DNA from 4 places in the Staphylococcus sp. Marseille-Q1834 genome. Region 1 is predicted to be linked to each of the others. Evidence: riboswitches for the same ligand, from Rfam matches in the RefSeq annotation. Region 1 holds a riboswitch; each other region holds the start of a gene.
The links. Region 1 has a riboswitch for thiamine pyrophosphate ahead of LIX58_RS06705 (thiamine phosphate synthase). Riboswitches for the same ligand answer to the same signal wherever they lie in the genome.

Region 1 (6,244 bases):
GCTTTAGAAATAGCATCCCAAGAAATATGTCAATAAAAAAAGTGAGCGTTTTGCTCACTTTTCTATGAATCAAACCTATTATTTTAACTTTTTACTTTCATCTTTAATCAATGGTTTATCTGGTGAAACGAAGAACCATAAGATAACTGCAATGACAGCTGGAACGATAAGTAATTGGAATGTCATTGACCATCCAAGAGATGTTACTACTGCACCAGCTAAGAATGGACTAACTAAGGCACCAATGTTACCCCATAAGTTCATCCAACCAGAAACTGTACCGGCAAAGTTACGACCAATATCATTTGCAGCAGCCCAACTCATACCCATTGAGATACCCATACCACCTAAGCCAAGTGATAACCAGAAGATCGTAATGTATAAGCTTTCTGTATGAACTGCGAAGAAGATTGAAATCGCAAACACAATGAATCCAGCAATCGCAATTAATCCTCTTGATACAAAGCGTGATTGACCACTACGTAAAATTTTATCTGAAATGGCACCTGCAGATAAAATTAAGATAAACATAATAAACCAAGGTAATGAACTGATTGTCATATGTTTAAACTCTACATGATATTGCTCTGTTAAGTATGTTGGTAACCAAATTAAGAATAATGTAATAATAAATTGAACTACAAAGTATTGACCTGCGATAGCATAGAAACTTACGCGACGGAAGAATTGATTCCATGGTGGTAAAGATTTGCTAGTTTGAACTAAGTCACGATTTTGCATAATAAAATGTTTTTCCGCTTCGTTAACCATACGATGTTGCTCTGGAAGGTCTTTTGCGATGATTCCCCATAAAATCGCAATTAAGACACCAACCGCACCAAAAATATAAAAGACAGCTTGCCAATTAAATGCATTTACAATGGCGATAGTAATAATTGGTGCTAGTACTGGTCCAAAATACGAACCTGCTAATAATGCACTAGATGCTCTTCCCTTTTCATCTTTCGCAAACCATGTTGAGTTGAAAACTGCATTTGATGGATACATTGGTGCTTCCCCTACACCAAATAAGAAACGCACTAAGAATAATAAACCGTGATGTTTAATCATTCCTGTAAAAATTGTAAAAGCACTCCACCATACTAATGCGATAGTAATCATTTTACGTGGACCAAACTTTTCAGCTAACATACCTGAAGGTACTTGCATTAATGCATATCCTAATGAGAAGAAGGATGCTAATAAACCAAATTGCTGTTTATTCATATGTAAATCTTGCATCATTTGTGGTGCAATATATGAGATATTCGATCTATCCATATATGCAATTACTCCGATAATAAAAAATAGTAATGCGAACATCCAACGGACATTACTTTTCCTTTGTCTTTGAACCATATTCTTTCCTACTTTCCTTTTTTGTTGATTCTTTTTATGTTGTCTATTAATCATGAAGACTCCCTTTTGCTCTAATCACTTTCCACCTTTCAAGCCCTGTCATGATAGGCTTAATCACTTATTTTTTATCATATTACCAGGTATTGCAAACGTTTACAATATCTTTACAAAAGTTTTTTATTAAATTGCGCTTGTTTGTGTTGTTATACTACTTTTCGAAAAGTAGTGTCATATTTATTTTTATTTAAGATTTGAACTCTAATCAGAAAAACTGTAAAATGAAATTGAACTGAAACGCTATTAATTAATTTATAAATGAATAAAATTTATCATCCACTGGAAGTGCCTTTGTTTAAGGCTGAGAGTAAAGAACGAACTTTATAATTCCTGGAACCTGATCCAGTTTGTACTGGCGTAGGAAAGTGGCGTAAAGGATATCGTAAAGTTGAGCTAAACGCTATTTCCCTACGAGGGTAATAGCGTTTTTTATTGTTCAAGGGGTGAGGCATATATTTATTGCAATAACGACTTACAAAGATTTAACAGACGAAGATTTACAGCATTTCTTAGCTATAGCTGAAGGGATAGACGGACTACTTTTTCGTACCCCTATGTCACGTAAAGCGTTATTTAACTTCATCACACAACTTTTAGATGCAGGCTTTCCAAAAGAGAAAGTAATCATTCATAGTGATGTTAAGTTACTAGAATCATTGAGCCTTTCACGATTACATTGTCGTGAGATGGATAAGACTGCGTTTGATTACAAACAACGATACCCTCATGTCGAAGTCAGTATGTCGACCCATTCTAAAGAATCTGTGAAGCAAGCTTATGAACATGGTCTTGATTATGTGTTTTATGGCCACATTTTCACAACGCCTTCTAAACCAAATCAACAGCCACGTTCACAAGAAGAGGTCAATGACGTTTTACGTTTGCCGATTCCTATTTATGCTATTGGTGGCATCACTAAAGAAACGATTCACCAATTACCTAAAGGGTTTACTGGTATATGTGCAATTTCTTTCTTTATGAACGCATCTTTACAACAAATCGAACAGTTACGAAAGGAGTGGTTGAAAGATGCATGACGTTCTTATTATAGGTTCAGGCGTGATTGGCATGTCTATTGCGCGACATTTAAGTCAGTCACAAATGGATGTCGCTATTGTCGATAGAGATGTTCCTGGTAAACATGCTTCTTACAAAGCAGGCGGTATGCTAGGTGCACAAAATGAATTTACTGAAGATAATGATTTATTTAGACTTGCGCTCGAATCGCGCTCACTTTTCCCAGAACTGTGCGAAGCTTTGCAAGATGAAACAGGTATCGATATTCAATATCAGTCATCGGGATTAATCAAAGTGGCGAATCGCCCTGAAGATGTTGAAAGTTTAAGACAGCAATATGAATTCTTAAGTTCCATGGACCCTAGTGTAGTGGAATTATCTGAAGAAGATTTAATTGATTTAACGCATGGTCATGTCACATCAAGTGAAATGGCAATTTACATTCCAAATGATGGACAAATCAATGCGAACCATTATACGAAAGCACTTTTCAAATCACTACAGCAACGTAATATTCATCGTTATTATCAAACTGAAGTGCTTAACGTTGAACGTCAAAATGGCTATTACGAAGTATCTACATCAAGAGGTCAATTAGTTGCTAAGAAAGTGATTGTCGCTGGAGGAGCTTGGACTTCGAAATTATTAGAGCGCTACCAACTTCCGCGTAAAGTAGTTGGTGTTAAAGGCGAAGTATTATTGATTGAACATGACGACTTAGATTTAAAAGAAACGATATTTATGACGAATGGTTGCTATATCGTGCCGAAACAACCTAATCGTTTCCTTATTGGCGCGACAAGTGAGTTTGATAATTATTCTGTCGGCAATACCAATCAAGGTGTCTCATGGCTACACCAATACGCGAATGAACGCATTCCTGAATTAGCACAAGGTAAAGTCATTAAGCAATGGTCTGGCGTGCGCCCTTATACTGATGGCGAATTGCCTATCATGGATCGTATAGATGATGGTTTATACGTCATTACAGGTCATTACCGTAACGGTATTTTACTTTCACCTGTCATAGGCCGTGATATTGCGAATTGGCTATTTACTGGTGTTAAACCACGCAATTATGAGTCATTTAATGTTTCAAGGAGGTCAAATAATGAAGTGTATCATTAATGGTGATGCGTTCACATTCGACGCAGAACAGTCGATTACTCAAGTGCTTCACTCACTTGAATTAGACCCTGAACGTGTCATCGTCGAGCATAATAAGACATTAATTAAACAAGAAGAGTATGATAATCATACTGTACGTGAAGATGATCAATTAGAATTATTAGAATTTGTTGGAGGCGGATAATATGTTTAAAATTGGAAATTTAGAATTACAATCTCGTTTATTATTAGGTACTGGTAAATTTGAAAATGAAGACATTCAAACAGAAGCGATTAAAGCGTCAGAAACAAATGTTCTTACATTCGCAGTAAGACGTATGAACTTATATGACAAAAACTTACCTAACCCACTTGCGAATATTAATTTAAAAGATTTCATCACTTTCCCAAATACAGCAGGTGCTAAAACTGCAGAAGAAGCCGTTCGTATCGCTGAAATCGCTAACCACGCAGGCGTATGTGACATGATTAAAGTCGAAGTCATCGGTGATGATGAAACATTATTACCTGATCCTTTCGAAACATACGAAGCTTGTAAAATATTATTAGAGAAAGGCTACATCGTATGCCCTTACATTTCTAACGATGTTGTCTTAGCGAAACGCTTAGAAGAATTAGATGTACATGCCGTAATGCCACTTGCTTCTCCAATCGGTACTGGCCGTGGTATTAACAACCAATTAAACCTTAGCTACATTATTAAAAACGCTAATGTCCCAGTTATCGTTGATGCTGGTATTGGATCAGCTAAAGACGCTTGTCACGCAATGGAATTAGGTGCTGACGCCATCTTATTAAATACAGCTGTTTCAGGCGCTAAAGACCCTGTTAAAATGGCTGAAGCAATGAAATTATGTATTGAAGCTGGTCGTTTATCTTATGAAGCTGGACGAATTCCAGTGAAATATACTGCGCAAGCGTCAAGCCCAACTGAAGGATTAGAATTCTTATAATGCAACGTTACAATCGTCAAATGCGTTATCATGCTTTTGGTGAAAATGGGCAACACGCCCTATCGAATGCGAAGATTTTAATACTTGGTGCTGGTGCATTAGGTAGCCATGTAGCAGAGCTATTAGCTCGCATGGGCGCCCATCACTTGGCCATTGTTGATATGGATATTGTGGAAACATCAAATTTACATCGCCAAGCATTGTATACAGAAGATGATGCTACCAACATGGTGCCTAAAGTACACGCCGTTAAAGAAAAATTAGCGCATATTAATTCCAACGTAGAAGTACAAGCGTTTTATCAAGAAATTGACTCTACGAATATTGAAGATATTATGAATAAGGTGCAACCTGACATTGTGATTGATGGCATGGATCATTTTAAAATTCGTTATCTCATTAACGAAGTATGCCATAAGCATCATATTCCTTGGGTATATGGTGCTGCAGTTGGCAGTAAGGGCACCGTCTATGGCATCGACTTTGAGGGGCCTTGCTTAAAATGTTTATTAAAACGTATGCCTTCTACTGGCGAAAGTTGTGCGATTAATGGCGTCTTACCGCCTGTCATTACACAAGTGGCAAGCTATGAAGTATCAGAAGCTATTCGCTATTTATCTGGAAAAGGCTTTTCCAAAAAATTACTTACCATTGATGCTTTCGAGATTAACTTTAAAGCCATGAATGTCGATATCTTGAAAGACAATGACTGTGAAGTTTGCGAACAACAACATTATGAATTATTAGAAACAAAGCAACAGCAACACATTGAAAGTCTTTGTGGTAAAACGTATCTCTTTAGATACCAACCTGCTGTCTTTGAACACGCTGAACATTTCCCAGGTGATATGGTGAAATCCACGTCATTTGCGAAACTAATTCAAGATAAGGATTATGAAATTACCTTGTTTAAAGACGGACGTATGAATGTCTATGGTATCGAAGATGATGAAGAAGCTACTCAACTGTATCATCGTTACTTAAAGGCTTTAAAATAATAACCTTTTAGGTTTATACAAGCAATTCATAGTAAATTTTATTATAATGAATTTACTATGAATTTTTTATTGTAGTTATAAAGCTTAAAATTAAAGGAGTTCTTAATTATAAATGGAACAGTTAATTACCGATTTTATAAGTAAATGGGGCTACGCAGCCATCTTTATTCTTATCTTATTAGAGAATGTGTTGCCTGTCGTCCCTTCTGAGATTATTTTGACGTTTGCAGGATTAATGTCTGTTAAATCAGGCTTATCGATTCCCGTCTTATTCCTTATTTCAACTATCGCTTCATTTATAGGATTATTAATTTTGTACTATATCTGTCGTTTAATCAAAGAAGAAAGTATTTACCGTTTTGTTGATAAACATGGGAAATGGTTCAAACTAAAAGGTAAAGACGTCAAGCGTGCCAATGATTGGTTTAAACGCTATGGCCCATGGGCATTTTTATTATGCCGCTTCATTCCGGTTTTACGTGTACTCATTACCATTCCTGCTGGTATCAATAAAATGAATGTCATTACATTTACAGTCTTATCATTATTAGGTACAACGATTTGGAACTTTGCCCTTATTTTATTAGGCCGTTTATTAAGTGATAGCTTTGACGTATTAATGGCTGGTTTACATACTTATTCTTATATCATGTATGTCATTATCTTCTTAGCAATCTTATACCTACTATATGTTATATTCATTAAAAATAGAAAACGTACACGTTAATTTTT
Region 2 (6,244 bases), 160 kb from region 1:
CACGGTCGACATGTTTGCGTGCCACACCTGGCGAAGGTACGAGTCCAATTGTGTACATTAGGTTGACTCCCTCCTTTTTCAAAAAAATAAACGAAAGGTGTACGTTTAAAGGTAAATTGCATCTTTAAACGTACACGCTATACATGAATGTGCTTTATTTAGCTAGCACTAATGGTGAGAAGATGATATAAATAATCACGACTAAAGCTAAAATGATACTACCGGCAATATAGCGATATTTCCAAGGTGTGATGTCCACTTTAGCGTTATTAGTATTTAAGTCAAATTCGTTAGATGGTTTCAATTTATTGAAAATAAGTACAATGATTAAATCAATAAAGAAGATGACACTAAATGTATAGAGATAATTAATTTGTGGGAATGCCAAACTTACAATGACATATAAAATAATATGTGTAAACAGTGCTATTTTAGCACCTAACTTAGAGGTACGTCTAGAGAAAAATGCTACGAGTACTAATGCAAGCACAGGCATACTATAAACACCATTAAATTGTTGAACAATCGCATATAAACCACTTGGGAATAATGAAATGAATGGTGACAGACCAACACAGATAGCACCAATAACAACTGTCGCTACGTGCCCTACGCGGGCAATGTGTTTATCTGATGCTTTCTTACCAAAGATGGGTTGATAGAAATCGTATGTGAATAATGTCGTTGTACTATTTAATGAACCAACAAATGAACTTAGTATTGCACCAAAGATTACGGCACCAAAGAGACCTAATGACCAATCTGGTAAAATGCTTTGGATAAGTGCTGGGTAGGCATTATCGTTTTTATCAATACCACCATTGAAATAATTATATGCAATGATACCAGGAATCACTGTGAAGATAGGTCCAAATATTTTAAAGATACTTAAGTAAATGGCACCTTTTTGTGATTCTTTTAAGTTTTTAGCGGCTAGTGCTTTTTGAACAATCATTTGATTTGCGCACCAGAAGAATAAGTTATTGAAAAACATACCAAAGAATAATGTTGGCCATGGTACGATATTTGAATTTACTGCTCCGAATGCATTCAGTTTCTCTGGAGTATGTTGAACGATATGATCGAAACCTTTGACGAATCCACCATCGCCCACGTGATGTAAACCAATTAACGTTACGATTAAACCGCCAACGATTAAGCCGATACCGTAAATGGAATCACTGAATGCGCTAATAGATAAACCACCTACAAAGAGGTAAAGTACCCCAATAATACCGATTGTTAGTGAAATAATAATCGTCGCTGTTGTGTCACTTACGCCTAAATAATCTCCCACGTAGAACATTTTATTAAATACTAAAGAACCTGAGTATAAGACAACTGGCATAAATGACACTACATGCGTAAAGATAAATAGGATGGATACAAAGCGTTTCGTAAATGTATCGTATCTCATCTCTAAGAATTCAGAAATGGTAGAAACACCATAGCGTAAATATTTAGGAAGGAAGACCCATGCTAGTAAGACGACCGCTACGGCAGCAGTAATCTCCCACGCCATTACCTCCATGCCTTTACCATAACTTTGACCATTTTGACCCACTAGTTGTTCCGTCGATAGGTTGGTCATGATAATCGTTGAAGCAATGGTGAAACCTGTTAAGGTATTGCCTCCCATAAAATAACCGTCTGCGCTATCGGTTTGTACTTTTTTCGAGCGCCAATACGCATAAATACTAATGCCGATAACTACGCCTAAGAATAATAGGACTGCTAGCCAATTCATACTTCTTTCTCTCTCCTTATAAAAAATTTATAAATTGCAATCATCATTCATTCTTTGCAATAAAAAAACGTTAAATCCTCACTTGCATTCAACGTTTATATTTCCTTTTTTAGATTGAAAAATGAATAAATCTTACTATATGGCGCACATATACATTAAAATAATTTCCAATACTTTTTTTAATCATAAAACTTGTTCGTTTTTAATTTTAATAACTTTTGATAAAGTTTACAAATCAACTTTTAATTAATTTAGATTAATTAACCTATGAAATTTATAATACGACGCTCATTTTTCGGTTGAAAATGAAAAACTGGAGCAAGATGACCTACTATATACAATTGCCTTGACTTCTAAATTTAAAAATTATACATTGTAAATATAGTATTAATATATGCACTAGGGGTGTTTTTTAACTGAGATGAGGCATGTCCTCGAACCCTTTGAACCTGAACTAGTTCATACTAGCGTAGGAAAGTGTGGGATAAATTTTAGATGATAATAGGGATAACACGTGTGTTAATCTCTTGCTTATATATACATATCTATTATTTACGCAACTTTCCTAACGAAGGTTGCGTATTTTTTTACTGTAAAATCAAAGTGATGGAGGCTCGTGCAATGGCAAGAACAGTATTAGTAACAGGCGGCGGCCGTGGTTTAGGCGCAGTCATCGCAAGAACATTAGTGTCACAAGGATTTCAAGTTGTCATTAATTACAATAAGAGTAAAGAAGCTGCTGAACAGTTAGCAACCAAATTAGGCGACAACGCAATCACACTACAAGCAGACGTGACACAACGTGAAGAAGTGGACCGTTTAGTGAAAGAAGCAACAGCTCACTTCGGACAAATCGATGTAGTAGTGAACAATGCATTAGTTAACTTCAAGTTCGATCCCGTTGCTCAAAAAGCATTCAAAGACTTAAGCTGGGAAGATTACCAACAACAAATTGATGGTACGTTAAAAGCAGCATTTAACGTTGCTCAAAGTGTAGTTCCTCAATTTATCGAACGTAACGCTGGTAGCATCATCAGTATTGGTACAAACTTATTCCAAAATCCTGTTGTCCCATATCATGAATATACAACTGCAAAAGCAGGTTTAATTGGTTTCACACGTAATATCGCTGCTGAATTAGGTCAATATGGTATTACAGCTAATATGGTTTCTGGTGGTTTATTAAAGACAACTGACGCCAGTGCAGTAACCACACCAGAAGTATTTGACTTAATCGCTCAAACAACACCTTTACGTAAAGTGACAACACCTCAAGATGTGGCAAATATGGTAGCGTACTTAAGTTCTGAAGCAGCCAACGGTATTACAGGACAAAACATTACAGTTGATGGCGGTTTAACAATGAACTAAACCACTTAGAGTTAAATGCGACGTTTTCATTAAGCGCATTATTCTCTATTTAATCAAAATCCCAACAACAAACTGGAGTGTTAGTGATTCATTATGACGAAAGAGAAACAGCAATTACACATTGGTATTTTAATTTATGGGTGTGGTCACCATCAGGCAGCTTGGCAACAACCTTACTCAAGTGTTGAACGTCTTGGTGATATTACCTATTATCAAGAGCTAGCTCAACTTTCTGAGCAAGGACTATTTGACGTCGTCTTCTTTGCGGATAATCAGGCCTTCAATCCAGGTTTCACCACGATGCCGAGTTTCTGGTTTGACCCCCTCATTAACTTAACAGCTATTTCCCAAGTGACACATCATGTCGGTTTGGTGCCCACTATCTCGAGTACATTTTCAAATCCATTCACGGCAGCGCGTCAGTTATTAAGCTTGGACCATATCACTGGCGGCCGTGTCGGTTGGAATTTAGTAACTTCTATGACAGACGTGGAGGCTCAGAACCATAGTATGGAGGCATTGCCTGAGCATGCTGTTCGCTATGAAAAGGCGGACGAATTCGCCCGCGTCGTTAATGGATTGTTTGAGTCATGGACTACGGAAGACTTTCAACCTCATCGTGAAGCTGGGACGTTGATGGATACGACAACGATACAACCGCTTCACCATAAAGGTAAATATTTCCAAGTACGTGGGCCACTAACAACACCACAAAGCCCACAAGGAAAGCCAGTTGCTATGCAAGCAGGCGCATCTGACCAAGGTATTGCGTTGGCTACGAAATATGCAGATGCCGTTTATTCAGTATCATGGAATTTGAAACAAGCTCAACGCTACCGTGAAAGATTAGATGCTCAAATGAAACAAAACACAGATAACCCAAGATACATTAAAGTCTTTCCTGGATTAGTAACGTATGTAGGGCGTACACGTGAAGAAGCGGAAGCTAAGAAAGCAGAGCTAGATGCTTTACTTCCCGTTGAAACGGCTTTGAAACAGTTAAGTTTCTTTGTTCAACAAGATTGTAGTAATTGGGAACTAGACCAACCCGTTCCCGAATTACCCCCACTTGAGGAATTTAGTGGACCAAAGGGTCGTTACGAAACTATCCTTGAAATCATTAATGATAAACAACCGACTGTTCGTGAATTACTTGGCTATTTAAATGCTGGAGGCGGACATTTAACCTTAGTAGGCACACCTGAAGACATCGTAGACGAAATGGAACATTGGTTCAACGAAGGTGTCGCAGATGGCTTTAATTTAATGCCACCTTCCCTCCCACATAGTTTAGAAGACTTTGTAGATTTAATCGTTCCTGAATTACAACGTCGTGGTTTATATCGCACAACGTATACAGGACATACCCTGATAGATCACTTAGGGCTAAATTAGAAATAAAAAAGACATTCATTATTATCTATATCATTTAATTCAAATTCATTTATATCCAATACCCAATTTATTAATCCATATAATAGAAATTAACGTATAAAGGCGATGATGCTAACTTAGGAGCACCATCGCCTTATTTAATTCATATAAAAAAGCGAACCTGAAAGACAGGCTCGCTCCTTTACTGATAACAACACTTAATATTTGTAAGGGTCATTATCTTTCTTATCTTGTAATTTTTTAGCTTCATCTTTTAAGAAATCATCGTTATGGTGTTCCTTTTCAAGATCTTTATTTAAGCCAATTGAATCATTATTATTATTGTGATTATATCTATCACTACGACGATAGTTGTTATCGTTGTCATGATGATTATCTTCATCATTCGTTAATGTTCTACCAATATTATTATGATCATCGTTACCGTTATCTGCTGACCACTCTACATCATTACGACGATTAAAGTCATCATCAAAATGGTTTAAATCATCACGGTGATTTGATGAACGATACTCATGACGGTCTGTATCATGGTTATAATTACGGTCATCGTCACGACGGTAACCATTATCATCATATAAATGGTCACGATTATGACGCTCATTGTCATTGCTATGACTAGAATTATGACTGCCCTCATGTACATCGTGTTCATCATCGTTTGAATAATGTTCTTTAATATAGTCCTGTTCTTTAGCTTTATCTTCTTCATCTAAAATGAAGGCATTGTTACTAGCATTTACATCTTTACGATCACTATCATGTCTGTCATGGTTGTCTCTATCGTTACGATTATCATTTCTATCATTGTGGTAATCATTGCCATGTTGACCTTGATTTGTCACGTTAGCATAACCACTGTTTTGGTTGTCATGATTGTTGCGACGACTGTCATCATTATTATCATGATGATGATTGTAATCATCTCTATTATGACCTTGATTAGTTACATTCGCATAACCATTATTTCGGTTGTTATTGTCGTTATCGTAACTATTGTTACGATTGTCATAACGGTTGTCACGGTGGTTATCATAGTGATTATTACCATAATAATTGTTGTCATGATCATTATGTTTTTTAGCTTTTCTTACTAATAACATAATACCTGCGATTAACCATAAGATAGCGCTAATCCAGTTTGTTGCTAGCGCTAAAACACCTGCGATAAGAATTAAAATACCTGCAACTTTATGTTTTTTACTAATTAAAAAGCCACCAATAATTGCTAAGATTAAAGGAATAATTGAACCCCAAGTAAGGAAATCAATAAATTTACTTAACGCATTAACACCGTTATTAATTTCATTTGTTGATACTTGGTTACCTTGTCTTTGTGTTTCAGTTATGACTTGTTCTCGGAAATCTCCATTCCCTACGAAAGGACGAATTAATAGAAATACAATTGCAAGTAACGCTTGAATTGCTACACCGACCCAAGTCAGTATGTGTTCACCAATTCGGCTCACTTTGTTATGTTCATGTCCGTTCTTCGTTGAATAATCATATGTTTGATTCGCCATAATTACGCCTCCTTTTTTTGTCCTATACCCTGATGACAATGACGTTACTCTTATTTTTTGAAAAGTATCCCCAATTTCCTTTTCAAAAAATTAAAACTGGCGATGGACAATGAGGTAGTAAATGCGAGACGTAACCCAATACATCAAGGCGTAAATAGCGATAACCGTGATAAATACACCAATATAACTTGTCGCGAATTCACCCATA
Region 3 (6,244 bases), 1.2 Mb from region 1:
AGTACCATTTGACTGTATTGCACAAGATCATAAACGTGCTTATGATAACGATGAAGGTCCTAACACTGGAGGAATGGGTGCGTATTGCCCAGTCCCTCACATTTCCGAAGATGTTCTAAAACGTACGGATAAAGAAATTGCTCAACCTATTGCGAAAGCGATGAAAGCAGAAGGATATGACTACTTTGGCTTACTTTATATTGGAGCAATTTTAACTTCAGAAGGTCCTAAAGTTATAGAGTTTAATGCACGTTTCGGAGATCCAGAAGCCCAAGTATTATTAAGTCGTTTAGAAAGTGATTTAATGGCTCAAATCGTGGCTTTAGACCGTAAAGATCCTATCCGCTTCCAATGGCATGATGACTATGTCGTAGGCGTTATGCTAGCATCTAAAGGTTATCCAGGTAGCTACGAGAAAGGTGCCAAAGTCACAGGTTTCGAATTAAATGATAATTATTTCGTTAGTGGCTTACGTAAAGAAGATGATGCTTTTGTTACTTCAGGAGGCAGAGTTTTATTAGCTATCGGAAAAGGGGAAACAATTGAAGAAGCGCAAGTTGCAGCTTATAGTAACGTCGAAAAAGTAAAAAGCGATAATTTATTCTATCGTCATGATATTGGAAATAAAGCGTTGAAATAAAGGTATTAATAAAAAAAGAGAGCGTATCATATTTTGAGTGATACGCTCTCTTTGTGTGCTTTAAGCTGTATATCCTGATACACGTGCATCTGTAATACCGGTAATAGGTAAGTACTGTGAAAGATAAAATGCAATGATTAAAATGGCCACAACGCAGATTACAAATAAAATGTCTTTATAAGAAAAAGGTGCTTTGTAATAATACGTTCTTGGACCATCTTTAAAGCCTTTTGATTCCATTGCCACAGATAATTGATGTGCACGACGGATATTTTGACTTAAGATTGGGATTAATAAATGTTTGAGACGTTTAAGTCCTCTATAATTTGAAGCATCTATCATTTGATAACGCATTTTTAGTGAACGTCTCAATTGAATGAATGATGTAAAAATGAGAGGGACCATTCTAATCGCAGCCATAAACGCATAAGCGATTTTAGGTTTAACTTTTAAATGTTGCATTAAACTATAAAAAATCATGACAATTTGCGAAGTTAAAGCGATTAAGACACCAAACATAGAAACAGTTATTGTACGTAGAGATAAATGAAGTCCTCTAACGATACTTTCTGTACTAACTTGAATAATTCCCCATTTAAATATCATGTGGGTACCATCGCCATATAAAATCATAAATAAAGAAGACAATAATGCAAATAATGAAGATACAACTATAAATGAACCGGTAATTTTAAAAGCAGTGCCATTAAAAGCAAGTAAAAAAATGAACATTAATAATGTTATATAAATCATATAATCAAAATTATGAACAAAGATAACAAAGAAGAATAAAGATACTCCAAGTAATAATTTAGTGATGATATTGACATCATCAACGAATGTGTAATGTTTTTTCCATCGTTCAAACATGAAGTTCACCTGCCATCTCTTTAAGTTGTCCATTTTCAACGTTTAATCGACGAGTTGGGTAACGGCGAATAATTTCCGGATCATGGGTAACCATAATAATTGTTTGTCCATTAGAAACGCGTTCTTGAAATAACTCTATTAATTGAAATGTATTATGACTATCTAAACCAAATGTAGGTTCATCAAGTAAAACGACATCAGCTTTTGAACTTAGAGCGGTTGCTACACTTAAACGTCGTTTTTGGCCCATTGATAATTCAAACGGATGTTGCTCTTTTACATTCTCTAAATGTAAGAGTTTTAATAATTGTTGAGTTTCATTATCTGCTGCTTTTCGATCTAAATGATTGTAATGAATATTAATTTCATCATAGACAGAATTCGTAATAAATTGAAGTTCTGGATTTTGATAAACTAGATACATGTGTTTAGCAGCATCCTTAATTTTTTTCAATTGTTTATCTTGATAGAACATTTGTCCTCTATATTTAATTAATTGAAGAATAGATTCTAATAGAGAAGTCTTTCCAGCTCCATTTTTACCAGTAATAGTAATCCATTCTCCCGGATGAACACTAAAATCATCTACAGCAAACAATTTATTTTTTCCACGAATAATTTCACCATTTTTAAAATCTAATAATACTTCATTTTTATTAGGCGATAGTGATTTTGACTTTGGTGCGTGTGCCCAGGCATGAGGATGCCAAACTCCATATTCTGTAAGTAATGCTTCGCAATTTTGAAGTATGTAATCAGGTGTATCATCTGCGATAATTTCACCTTCGTAATTCATTAAAATAACACGGTCAACATATTCCCAAATATGTTCCACTTTATGTTCCACAATAAGTACAGTTTGATCTGTCCACAAATGGATTAGTTTTTTCCATAAATCTGCTGTAGCATCTACATCTAACATAGCAGTAGGCTCATCTAAGAAAAGTGTGTTCGCTTCTTGAAGAATTGTTTCTACTATTGCCAATTTCTGTTTCATACCGCCACTTAAGTGATTAACAAAGGTATCATCTGTAACATTTAAATCTACAGAAGCAAGGGCATTTTCAATTTGTTGATCCATTTCATGACGAGGCACTTGTTTATTTTCAAGTACAAATGCTAATTCTTCATATACTTTAGGCATACAAAATTGTGTGTCTGGGTCTTGAAAGATTACACCAGATTGTGAATCGATTTCTAATTCATCATACTTCATAGGAAGTTCAATAAGATTAGGAACGATTCCACTTAAAACATTAAGCAATGTGCTTTTACCAGATCCAGAAGGACCTAGTAAAAGCACTTTTTGTTTATCTTTAATTTCTATATTTAAGTTATCGAAAATTTTTCGATTACCATTTGGGTATTTTAGGCGTAAATTTTTAACTCTTAACACATGAATTTCCCCTTATAGGTTGTCGTAATCTTTTTGAGAAGCAGGGCGGAATAATTTGGTTACACCAGTTTGATCAAGTGCTTTAACAATTAACCAAGATAATATTCCTGAAAGTACAATTCCGCTAATTGCTCGGAAAACTATAAATAACACTAAGTTCCATGTAGCTACATCTTTTAAATAACCATAGTAATAATCAACTGGGAATGATATTAATGCAGTTGCTAAACCAGCTAAAGCAGCTACCATTAATGAACGTGATTTATATTTGAAAATAGCAAAAACAATTTCACAAGCTAAACCTTGTAAAACTGCGTAAACAATAGTCGGAATATCAAATTTCCCCATTACGATTGTTTCACCAGCTCCAGCAGCAAATTCAGCAATTAAAGCAATTCCTGGTTTAGGAATGATTAAATATGCTACTACAGCAGCCATGAACCATACACCATAAGTTAATTGCTCTAAATGAATCCCTGCTACTTGAGCAAAATTATATGGTAACCACCATAAGTTATAAATAATTGCAAATACAACAGCAATCAGCACCGTTACTAAGATTTCTGATAGCTTTAAACCTTTTGACATACTACTTCCTCCTAAAAAACGCACAACCCTCCGTAGAAAGTTGTGCGTGAATTTAAATAAAATGCATTATGTATGTATTACAATTATTTATATTAGCGACACTTTCCTACGCTAGCTTTTAACTAGATCAGGTTCAAAGGGTTCGAGGATACTCCTCATCTCAGTATACACACCCCTAGTGCGTTGAATATTTAATTTAACTTAAATGTATGACTTTTAAGAAATATTGTCAAGATGCTTTTAAATTTAAATATATTTTAAAGAAAAAATTGAAAAAATAAAAACTACCAGTCAATGAATAATTGACTGGTAGCAAAAAATTAAATTAATCTAAAGTATCTTGAACATCTTGCTTAGTTTGCTCTAGATCGTCAGTTTTTTCTTCTTTTTGTTCTTTTAATTTGTCTTCAGCTTCTTTAGCTTGTTCAGCTGCTGTTTTTTTAGCATCTTCGTTTGTCATCATACAACACTCCTCGTTGAATAATTGTTACATCTATTGTTTACCCAATAAAAAGTAGGTTAAACTTAAATAGGTCTAGAGAAGTATTTTATTTTTTTATTAAAGACAAGATGAAAATCTTCATATATAATAAATTTTGAGGTGAACAGTATGTCTTTTCTTAAGAAACACACCGAGATTATCTATAGTTATTTAATCGGTATCGTTTCACTCTTCACGGGTCTCATTATCCTAATCAATTTACCTTTAATTAAACAACTAAAAGATAAAAATAAAGCTGAATTAAGGATACATAATTTATGGGATTTTCTTAATGCATTCTTTAGTGAAATAATTAGAGTGATGAGTAGATTCATAGGCAACTTTCCTATTATTAGTGCAGTCATCATTATTTTGTTTGGTATTCTTTTAATGTTAATTGGTTATACATTATATAGAACTACGAAATATGATTACGACATCTCAATTTTCTTTTTAGTTATTGGAATTCTATATTTCCTTATTACAATTACATTAATGACGCAAGTATATGGTTTTTGGGCAGTGATTTTCGTCATTCCATTTGTTATCCATACAGGCTATATCGTCTATAAAGATGAACTTTATAGCGAAAATAGAAAAAGTCACTATCTATGGATTATTGTTTCATATGGTATTGCTTATTTAATTACTCAAATTTCTTTATACGGCAAAATTGACGCAAATGAAATTGCACCAATTGATATTTTAAGTGTAGATACTTTCTTCTTAGTGATGTGGCTATTAGCTCAAGCATCTATTTGGAACTTCTTATTCTTAAGAAGATCACTTCCATTAACTAAGGAAGAATTAGGGGAAGAAGAACCAGAATTATCAAGAACTACTAAAGGAAATGTATCGACTCAATCTAAAGTTCATTTCAAACAACTTCAAGATAAAACATCAGAATATGCACATAAGACGAGAAGAAGTGTAGACTTAGAAAAAATTAGATCTAAACGCGATAAATTCAAAAGTAAATTTAAAAATGTGTTTGATATTCAAGAAGACGATATTCCTAATTGGATGCGTCGACCTAAATGGATTAAACCAGCGTATGTAGAAATCTTCTGTGGTTTTGTTTTATTCTTATTTACATTTATAGAATTTAACAATCGAAATTCATTATTTGTGTCTGGTGAATGGCAATTATCGCAAACACAATATGTTGTTGAATGGGTAACATTATTATTACTAATGTTTATTATCATTATTTATATAGCTACTACATTCACACATTACTTGAGAGGTAAATTCTACTATTTACAACTCTTTATGATTAGTATTTTATTCTTTAAATTACTAACAGAATTCATTAACATTATGCTTCACGGTCTGCTTTTATCAATATTTATCACACCGACATTAATCATTATGTTAATACCAGTCATTATTGCCTTTACGCTACAGTTAAGAGATCGTCCTTAATATCATCACGTATATGATTAACTCCCTTCAAAGTTTTAAAAATGAAGAACTTTGAGGGGAGTTATTTTATTTAGTTTTGTTTAGTATAAAGTGAAATTTAATTTTGTTAAAATAGACAAGAACGTATAATGGAAAGATTTTCTAATAAAAATATGATTTAAATAGGAGCGTTAGAAATGAAAATAGCAACTTTAAATAAAGGAAAAGAAACAAAATATTTAAATCAATATCCGTTAGTCGATGAAGAAGATATTTATCAACACGACCATTTAAAAGAAGGCGACTTATTTTATCTAATGACTGAAAGTGATCAATACATTGCAACTGCATATGTTGGACGTCAACATAAAGGTTTAGGGTGGGTATTGAGTTATGACCAAAACGAAGTCATTAATACTCAGTTTTTCGAAAGTTTGTTTAAACAAGCGTTAGAAGAAAGAGAATATTATTATCATATTGAAGGCACAAGTGCTTTCAGACTGTTTAATGCTGAAGGTGATGGCGTAGGTGGTCTTACAATTGATAACTATAATGGCCATTTACTTATTCAATGGTATTCAAGAGGGATTTACAAGTTCCGTTACAACGTGGTAGAAGCCATCCAAAATGTATTTGAGTTTAAGTCAATTTATGAAAAGATGCGTTTTAAAGATACAGAGTATACTGGAGGCCATGTGTTAGGGGAAACGCCAGAATTCCCAATTGTAATAGAAGAAAACTTTACATTTTATAATGTAGATTTAAATGATGGTTTAATGACAGGTATCTTTTTAGACCAAAAAGAAGTACGTAAAAAATTACGCGATCATTTTTCAGAAGGAAGAACAATACTTAACTTATTTAG
Region 4 (6,244 bases), 350 kb from region 1:
AATTAAAAGAAAATCAGTTTCCTGAAATAAGCGATGGTAGTATTTATCCAGTGCTTCTGAGATTAAGTAAAAAAGGCTATGTGAATACAACTACTCGCAAATCAGACAACGGCGGACCAAAACGTAAGTATTACACTATTTCTGAAAGTGGCAAAGAAGAGTTACAACGTTTTAAAGAAAAATGGAGTTATCTCAACTCAGGAATGAATAATTTATTCGGAGAGTGATGAAGATGCTAAGTAAAGAACAAGAAGACTACTTGTTTAAACTGAAAGCTGAATTATTATTTAGAGGTAAAGACGAAGAAGAAGTACATGCAATTGGTGATGAATTACAAGATCACTTTGAAACAGCAGAGCAAAATGGCGATGATGTTAGCGGTATTTTAAACACGCCTGTGAAAGAGTATGCAGATAACTTTTCCAAAGAAATGAGTTTTACTAAAGGCTTACCTAAGTATCTTACTTATTTCGCAATTTTTATGTTCGCAATCTACACGATTCCGGACTTATTTGATAAAGAATTCTCGCTAACGGTAAGCTATATCTTAAACGTGATTTTCATATTCGTAATAAGTATTATAGCTCCGCTATTTCTTTTGAAAAAAATCTTTATTAAATACGGCGAGCAAAAGAAAGTTTATCTATTTGCATTTATAGGTGGCGCAATCATATTTGGACTTATGATTTTAAGTACCTATATCTCAAAGCATTACCCAATTTATACAATTGCAACTTTATCACAAACACAAAGTATTATATTAGGCATCGTATTACTCGCAATAGTGATGATTGCATGCTTTATCGTTAAACAAAAAATATTCGCACTTATTGCGTTCATCGTTTGCCTACCCAACATCATTGGCCAATTATTTAGAGCGCATAATCATTCAGACAGCCAATTCATTATCGTATCACTCACAGCATCAATCATTTTATTGGCGCTTATGCAAGTAGCATTTTTTGTTCACGCTTATTACACTAATCGCAAAGAGAAGAATTAAAGTATTATTTACTAGCGTTGATTTGAAGATAATATTTTAATAAAGAGTATTAAATCGCGCTTTATAAGAGTTCGTAAAGACTTGTATTAAGGTTTAATGCTTAAACATTGCATTATAGGTTATAAGAATGATAAGAAGTCATTTAAGGAGTGATTTTATGTCTGAGAATCAAGGTAATGGTTGTGTAAAATGTGGTCATACGGAAGTGGAAGAAGGCACGTTATCTGCAACAGGTTCAGGTTTATCAAAGATGTTTGATGTACAACATAACAACTTTAAGACAATTACTTGTAAAAATTGTGGTTATACAGAGTTTTATAAAGTCGATAATAATAGAACAAGTGACATTATTGACTTATTCTTTGGTGGATAAGCGAAGTTTTGACAGTGGCTAATAAAGTCACTGTTTTTTCTGTACACAACAAATCTTAATTTGTAGTAATATGACACGTTTGGTATAATTATGCTTGTAATACAATATCATCTGCTAGGGGTGCTTTAAGTGGCTGAAAGGAGTTTAAGGCTCCAACCCTTTTTACCTGATCTAGTTAGTACTAGCGTAGGGAAGCAAGTGAGTACATTTAAACTAAGAGGTATTAAAGGAACTTGGTTCTTCCGTGTTCTACTTTAATACGTTGAGATACATACATTTGTTTAATATACTTTCGCTTATTTTCTTATGCATTCAGTGTTTAGCTGAATGTTTTTTTGTGCGCAATTTTATATCAGTCATCTGAGATAACCCTAGCGTCTTAGAAAGGTTATGTATATGAAACAAGAATTAATTAAATTTAAAAAGAATTTTCCAGCAAGCACACGTATTTTCAAACAAGGAGAAGACACTGATATCAAAGTACCATTTCGACAAATTGAATTGTCGGATACGCAACTTGAGAATCGCTCTTTCAAGAATGAACCTGTCGTTGTATATGACACAGCAGGTCCATACCACGATGAGAATTACGAGGTAAATATTAATCGAGGACTTCCTAAACTTAGAAGTTCATGGATTGTGGAACGTGAGGACATTGAAAGTTACGAAGGACGCAAGATTCAATCGATTGATAATGGCTTTAAGAAAGATGGACACAAGAACTATGTGGCGCACCCTTTTCATTATCAACCGAAACGTGCAATGAAAGATAAAGTTGTAACGCAAATGCATTATGCGAAACGCGGCATTATTACGAAAGAAATGAAGTTTGTTGCGCTTCGTGAACAAGTGGATCCAGAATTCGTTAGAGATGAAATTGCGCGAGGACGTGCGATTATTCCGAATAACATTAATCATCCTGAATCAGAGCCGATGATTATCGGTAAGAACTTCAAAGTTAAGATTAATGCGAACATTGGTAACTCCGTTGTGTCTTCATCAATCGAAGCGGAAATCGAGAAATTGGTATGGGCCATTCATTGGGGCGCAGATACGATGATGGACTTATCGACAGGCAAGAATATCCATTCTACTCGCGAATATTTAATTCGTAATTCACCAGTGCCAGTCGGTACCGTGCCGATTTATCAAGCTTTGGAAAAGGTGAATGGGATAGCTGAAGACTTAACTTGGGAAGTCTATCGAGACACACTTATTGAACAAGCTGAACAAGGCGTCGACTACTTCACAATTCACGCCGGTGTGTTGTTACATTATATTCCATTAACTGTCGACCGTTTAACAGGCATTGTCTCACGCGGGGGCTCAATCATTGCGCAATGGTGTCTTGCACATCATGAAGAAAGTTTCTTATATACCCATTTTGAAGATATTTGTAAAATCTTAAATAAATATGATGTAGCCGTGTCATTAGGAGACGGTTTACGTCCGGGCTCTATCTATGATGCGAATGATGAAAGCCAAATTGCAGAGCTTAAAACACTAGGTGAGTTAACTGAGATTGCATGGAAGCATGATGTACAAGTCATGATTGAAGGACCTGGGCATATTCCAATGCATAAAATTAAAGAGAACCAAGACTTAGAAGATGTCTATTGTAAAGAAGCACCATTCTATACATTAGGACCTTTAGTTACTGACATCGCACCAGCTTATGACCATATTACGTCTGCTATTGGCGCAGCTCAAATAGCGAGTCATGGCACAGCGATGTTATGTTACGTAACACCTAAAGAACATCTTGGTTTACCGAATAAGGACGATGTTCGCGATGGCGTAGTGACTTATAAAATCGCAGCACATGCGGCTGATTTAGCGAAAGGATTACCAGGCGCGACAGTGCGAGATGACGCAATTAGTAAAGCACGTTTTGAATTTCGTTGGATTGACCAATTTAACTTATCATTAGATCCTGAACGTGCTAGAGAATTCCATGATGAAACCTTACCATCTGAAGCTGCGAAAATTGCGCATTTCTGTAGTATGTGTGGTCCGAAATTCTGTTCAATGAAATTATCCCATGACATTCGTGACTCTTATAAAGAGCAATTAGAAGGTATGAAAGAAAAAGCTGAAGAGTTTAGAAAATCAGGCAATAAAATCTATCAATAATACAAAATGATTTATGGCAGTGGCTCTCGAAGTCACTGCTTTTTTAGTTTTAAAACACTGGGTAAGACTTCGGGTTGTGTGAAGTTAGAGGTAGGGATGTCTAAAATATAATATATTAAGTACCCATTTGTTGTGCATATTTTGTCATAGCTTCAATAGTATCTGTGAACGTAAAAATAGCGATTCTATAATTATCAATATCATCTAAATTAATAAAATCGTCTATATCATCTACATCATTACATAATAAATAAAATCTTTTTATAGCTCTATCAGCGTTAATATTTACTGGATTATTTTCTTCTAAAATTGCTCCTCTGAAATTATCATTGTAATGTTGATTTCGATTAATCTCATACCAATTGTATAATTCATTGACTACGTGAAGTTTACCTTCTTTTTTAACTTCATGCATGAAAAAGTCTTTGTTTATAGTTAATTCACCTTTATATAAATAATCCTTTTTATTTGGATATTTTAAGGGTCCACCTCTATGTCCTTCATATAATAAGGATTTACCTTCTTCACTAATTTTAAGTTTAACTAGATTATTAAGGTCATTTATTGTTTCGTTTTTTTCTCGTTCAAATACTAAAGTTGTATCTTTCCAATTAAAAGTGAATTTCTTTAAATCCATTAGAATATTTTTAATTTGAGGATAAAATATCAAAATAACTAAAAGAATTAATAATGGAAAACTAAAATGAGCATATAAAAATTTAAGTAAACCAATCGTTGACATCCACATGATAATTAAAAAACTCAATATTTTATCCATGCTGTATCTCCTTTATAATTCATTTACTACATACTACCCGATTTTACATAATAATATAGTTTTAAAATTTTGAGCAATTTTTGTATTCAATAATCTTAACTATTGATACGATAGATATATTACTTATTACATATTTCCAGGGTTATACAGCTAGGAGGTTGAAAGATGGATTCTAATGCTGAATTTAAAAAAGATATACTCTTTGCGCTAGGGGCACATTTATTATGGGGAATACTTCCAATTTATTGGCGTTTAATAGGTGGAATTAGTGCATTTGAAATTTTAGCCTATCGTATCGTACTTTCGATGGTGTTCATGATTTTAATGGTCTTCATTTTAAGAAAGTCACAAACCTTTAAACGTGATCTAACGCATCTTTTTACAAATCCAATCCAACTTGTCGCGATTATCATTGCTGGTTATGTGATTACAATTAATTGGGGAACTTTTATTTGGGCAGTTTCTAATGGGCATGTGTTACAAGCAAGTCTTGGTTATTACATCAATCCATTAGTAAGTATCTTATTAGCATTTATTTTCTTGAAAGAAAGATTTAATAAGTTTGAATCTCTCGCCATTCTGTGCGCAGCAATCGGTGTATTATACATGACCATTCGAGTTGGCGAATTCCCAATTATTTCGTTAATGTTAGCCTTCTCATTTGGTATTTATGGTTTATTGAAAAAATTGGTTCAAGTCGAAGCAATTAGTGGAATAACGATTGAATGTATCGTAACAGCGCCAGCCGGATTAATTTATATTATCTACTTATGGCAAACAAGCCAAACATCTGTGGGTGCGAATATGGACACATTCTGGTTAATGTTCTCAGGTGCCGTTACAGCCATACCACTCATTTTATTCTCGGCAGGTGCACGACGTATTCCGTTATCATTAACAGGATTTATTCAATACGTTAGCCCAACCTTAATCTTCTTATTAGGCATCTTTGTTTTTAAAGAACAATTTGATATCCATCAATTCATCACATTTATTTTTATTTGGATTGGTATTGCGCTTTATAGTATCTCTCAATATGTGAAAATGAAACGTAGCCCAAGACCTGAATAATCATTGCTAAAACTCCTTTGCTAGAAATAGTTAAAGGAGTTTTCTGTATAACATTAGAAGTTAATAATATATAAAAATATAAATCACTGTATTTTCTAACTACTACAGTCATAAAAATAAAAAAGCTAACGAAAATACGCTAGCTAACCCACTTGTGTTATGTAAAAAATTCCACTTTAGAACACAAAATTTAGTTACATATATGTGAGATTAATTGGTTCATTCAAATGCCTCTTCTTTTGGATGAATATTTCCATCTTTATCTTTACATAAGCCCATTTCATCTAATTTATCTTCTTCAGATTCAATGTTTGTTAAGAAAAAATTGTGCTCTTTCTTAAGTTGTCTATTTTTAAAGAACAGCATTAAACATAAGGCACTGTTAAAAATTAAAAATAACTTTTTCACTTTATCAATCCCTTTTTGATTGTGGTAAACACTAAACTTAGTTTGATAACGTCAACGAAATCATTATATATATTATGATATAATTAAAATAGTTTATAAATTATTGATACTATTTAGTAATATATTATATATTGTAACGCATACATCGATTTAAAAGTAGGTTTATATGATGATAATGAAAAATATTAATATGTTGCTTGGATTTTTTAGTTGAAAGAAGGGGTTTATTTGCAAACTATTAAGCAAGATGGATCAATATTGCATATTTATTTTGAGAATCCTATTAATAAGATTGAAAAATTGTACATAAAAAACGAATTTGATGCGCTCACTTTAGAAAACGCTAAAAATGATTTACATTTTAAAATAGATTTAATAGAAGTCGCTAAGAAGTTTAATCAATATGAAAATAAAAAAATATACATCATAGTAGAAGAATCGACGCCAATTTTAACAACTCAACGCAACTTAAAAGTTA

Region 2: it holds a riboswitch for thiamine pyrophosphate, as region 1 does, so the genes downstream of both, LIX58_RS05965 (3-oxoacyl-ACP reductase) here and LIX58_RS06705 (thiamine phosphate synthase) in region 1, are expected to answer to the same signal.
Region 3: it holds a riboswitch for thiamine pyrophosphate, as region 1 does, so the genes downstream of both, LIX58_RS00800 (ECF transporter S component) here and LIX58_RS06705 (thiamine phosphate synthase) in region 1, are expected to answer to the same signal.
Region 4: it holds a riboswitch for thiamine pyrophosphate, as region 1 does, so the genes downstream of both, thiC (phosphomethylpyrimidine synthase ThiC) here and LIX58_RS06705 (thiamine phosphate synthase) in region 1, are expected to answer to the same signal.

The regions. Positions count from the first base shown of each region.
Region 1 covers NZ_CAKASN010000001.1:1,360,382-1,366,625, reverse strand. Annotated here, with positions in the region: gene LIX58_RS06710 (MFS transporter) at 79-1,359, opposite strand; TPP riboswitch at 1,688-1,797, shown strand; gene LIX58_RS06705 (thiamine phosphate synthase) at 1,860-2,453, shown strand; gene thiO (glycine oxidase ThiO) at 2,446-3,561, shown strand; gene thiS (sulfur carrier protein ThiS) at 3,545-3,745, shown strand; gene LIX58_RS06690 (thiazole synthase) at 3,747-4,514, shown strand; gene LIX58_RS06685 (ThiF family adenylyltransferase) at 4,514-5,512, shown strand; gene LIX58_RS06680 (DedA family protein) at 5,625-6,239, shown strand.
Region 2 covers NZ_CAKASN010000001.1:1,201,043-1,207,286, reverse strand. Annotated here, with positions in the region: gene LIX58_RS05975 (5,10-methylene-tetrahydrofolate dehydrogenase) at 1-58, opposite strand, end outside; gene LIX58_RS05970 (solute:sodium symporter family transporter) at 155-1,747, opposite strand; TPP riboswitch at 2,139-2,240, shown strand; gene LIX58_RS05965 (3-oxoacyl-ACP reductase) at 2,369-3,118, shown strand; gene LIX58_RS05960 (LLM class flavin-dependent oxidoreductase) at 3,212-4,513, shown strand; gene LIX58_RS05955 (DUF4064 domain-containing protein) at 4,711-6,036, opposite strand; gene LIX58_RS05950 (ABC transporter permease) at 6,127-6,244, opposite strand, start outside.
Region 3 covers NZ_CAKASN010000001.1:132,239-138,482, reverse strand. Annotated here, with positions in the region: gene purD (phosphoribosylamine--glycine ligase) at 1-640, shown strand, start outside; gene LIX58_RS00810 (energy-coupling factor transporter transmembrane component T family protein) at 701-1,510, opposite strand; gene LIX58_RS00805 (ABC transporter ATP-binding protein) at 1,503-2,906, opposite strand; gene LIX58_RS00800 (ECF transporter S component) at 2,919-3,494, opposite strand; TPP riboswitch at 3,581-3,681, opposite strand; gene graF (glycopeptide resistance-associated protein GraF) at 3,820-3,954, opposite strand; gene auxA (lipoteichoic acid stability factor AuxA) at 4,105-5,400, shown strand; gene LIX58_RS00785 (class I SAM-dependent rRNA methyltransferase) at 5,577-6,244, shown strand, end outside.
Region 4 covers NZ_CAKASN010000001.1:1,011,488-1,017,731, forward strand. Annotated here, with positions in the region: gene LIX58_RS05100 (PadR family transcriptional regulator) at 1-227, shown strand, start outside; gene LIX58_RS05105 (hypothetical protein) at 233-1,003, shown strand; gene LIX58_RS05110 (zinc ribbon domain-containing protein) at 1,161-1,376, shown strand; TPP riboswitch at 1,483-1,586, shown strand; gene thiC (phosphomethylpyrimidine synthase ThiC) at 1,773-3,509, shown strand; gene LIX58_RS05120 (hypothetical protein) at 3,625-4,287, opposite strand; gene rarD (EamA family transporter RarD) at 4,453-5,358, shown strand; gene LIX58_RS05130 (hypothetical protein) at 5,578-5,766, opposite strand; gene LIX58_RS05135 (CDP-glycerol glycerophosphotransferase family protein) at 5,995-6,244, shown strand, end outside.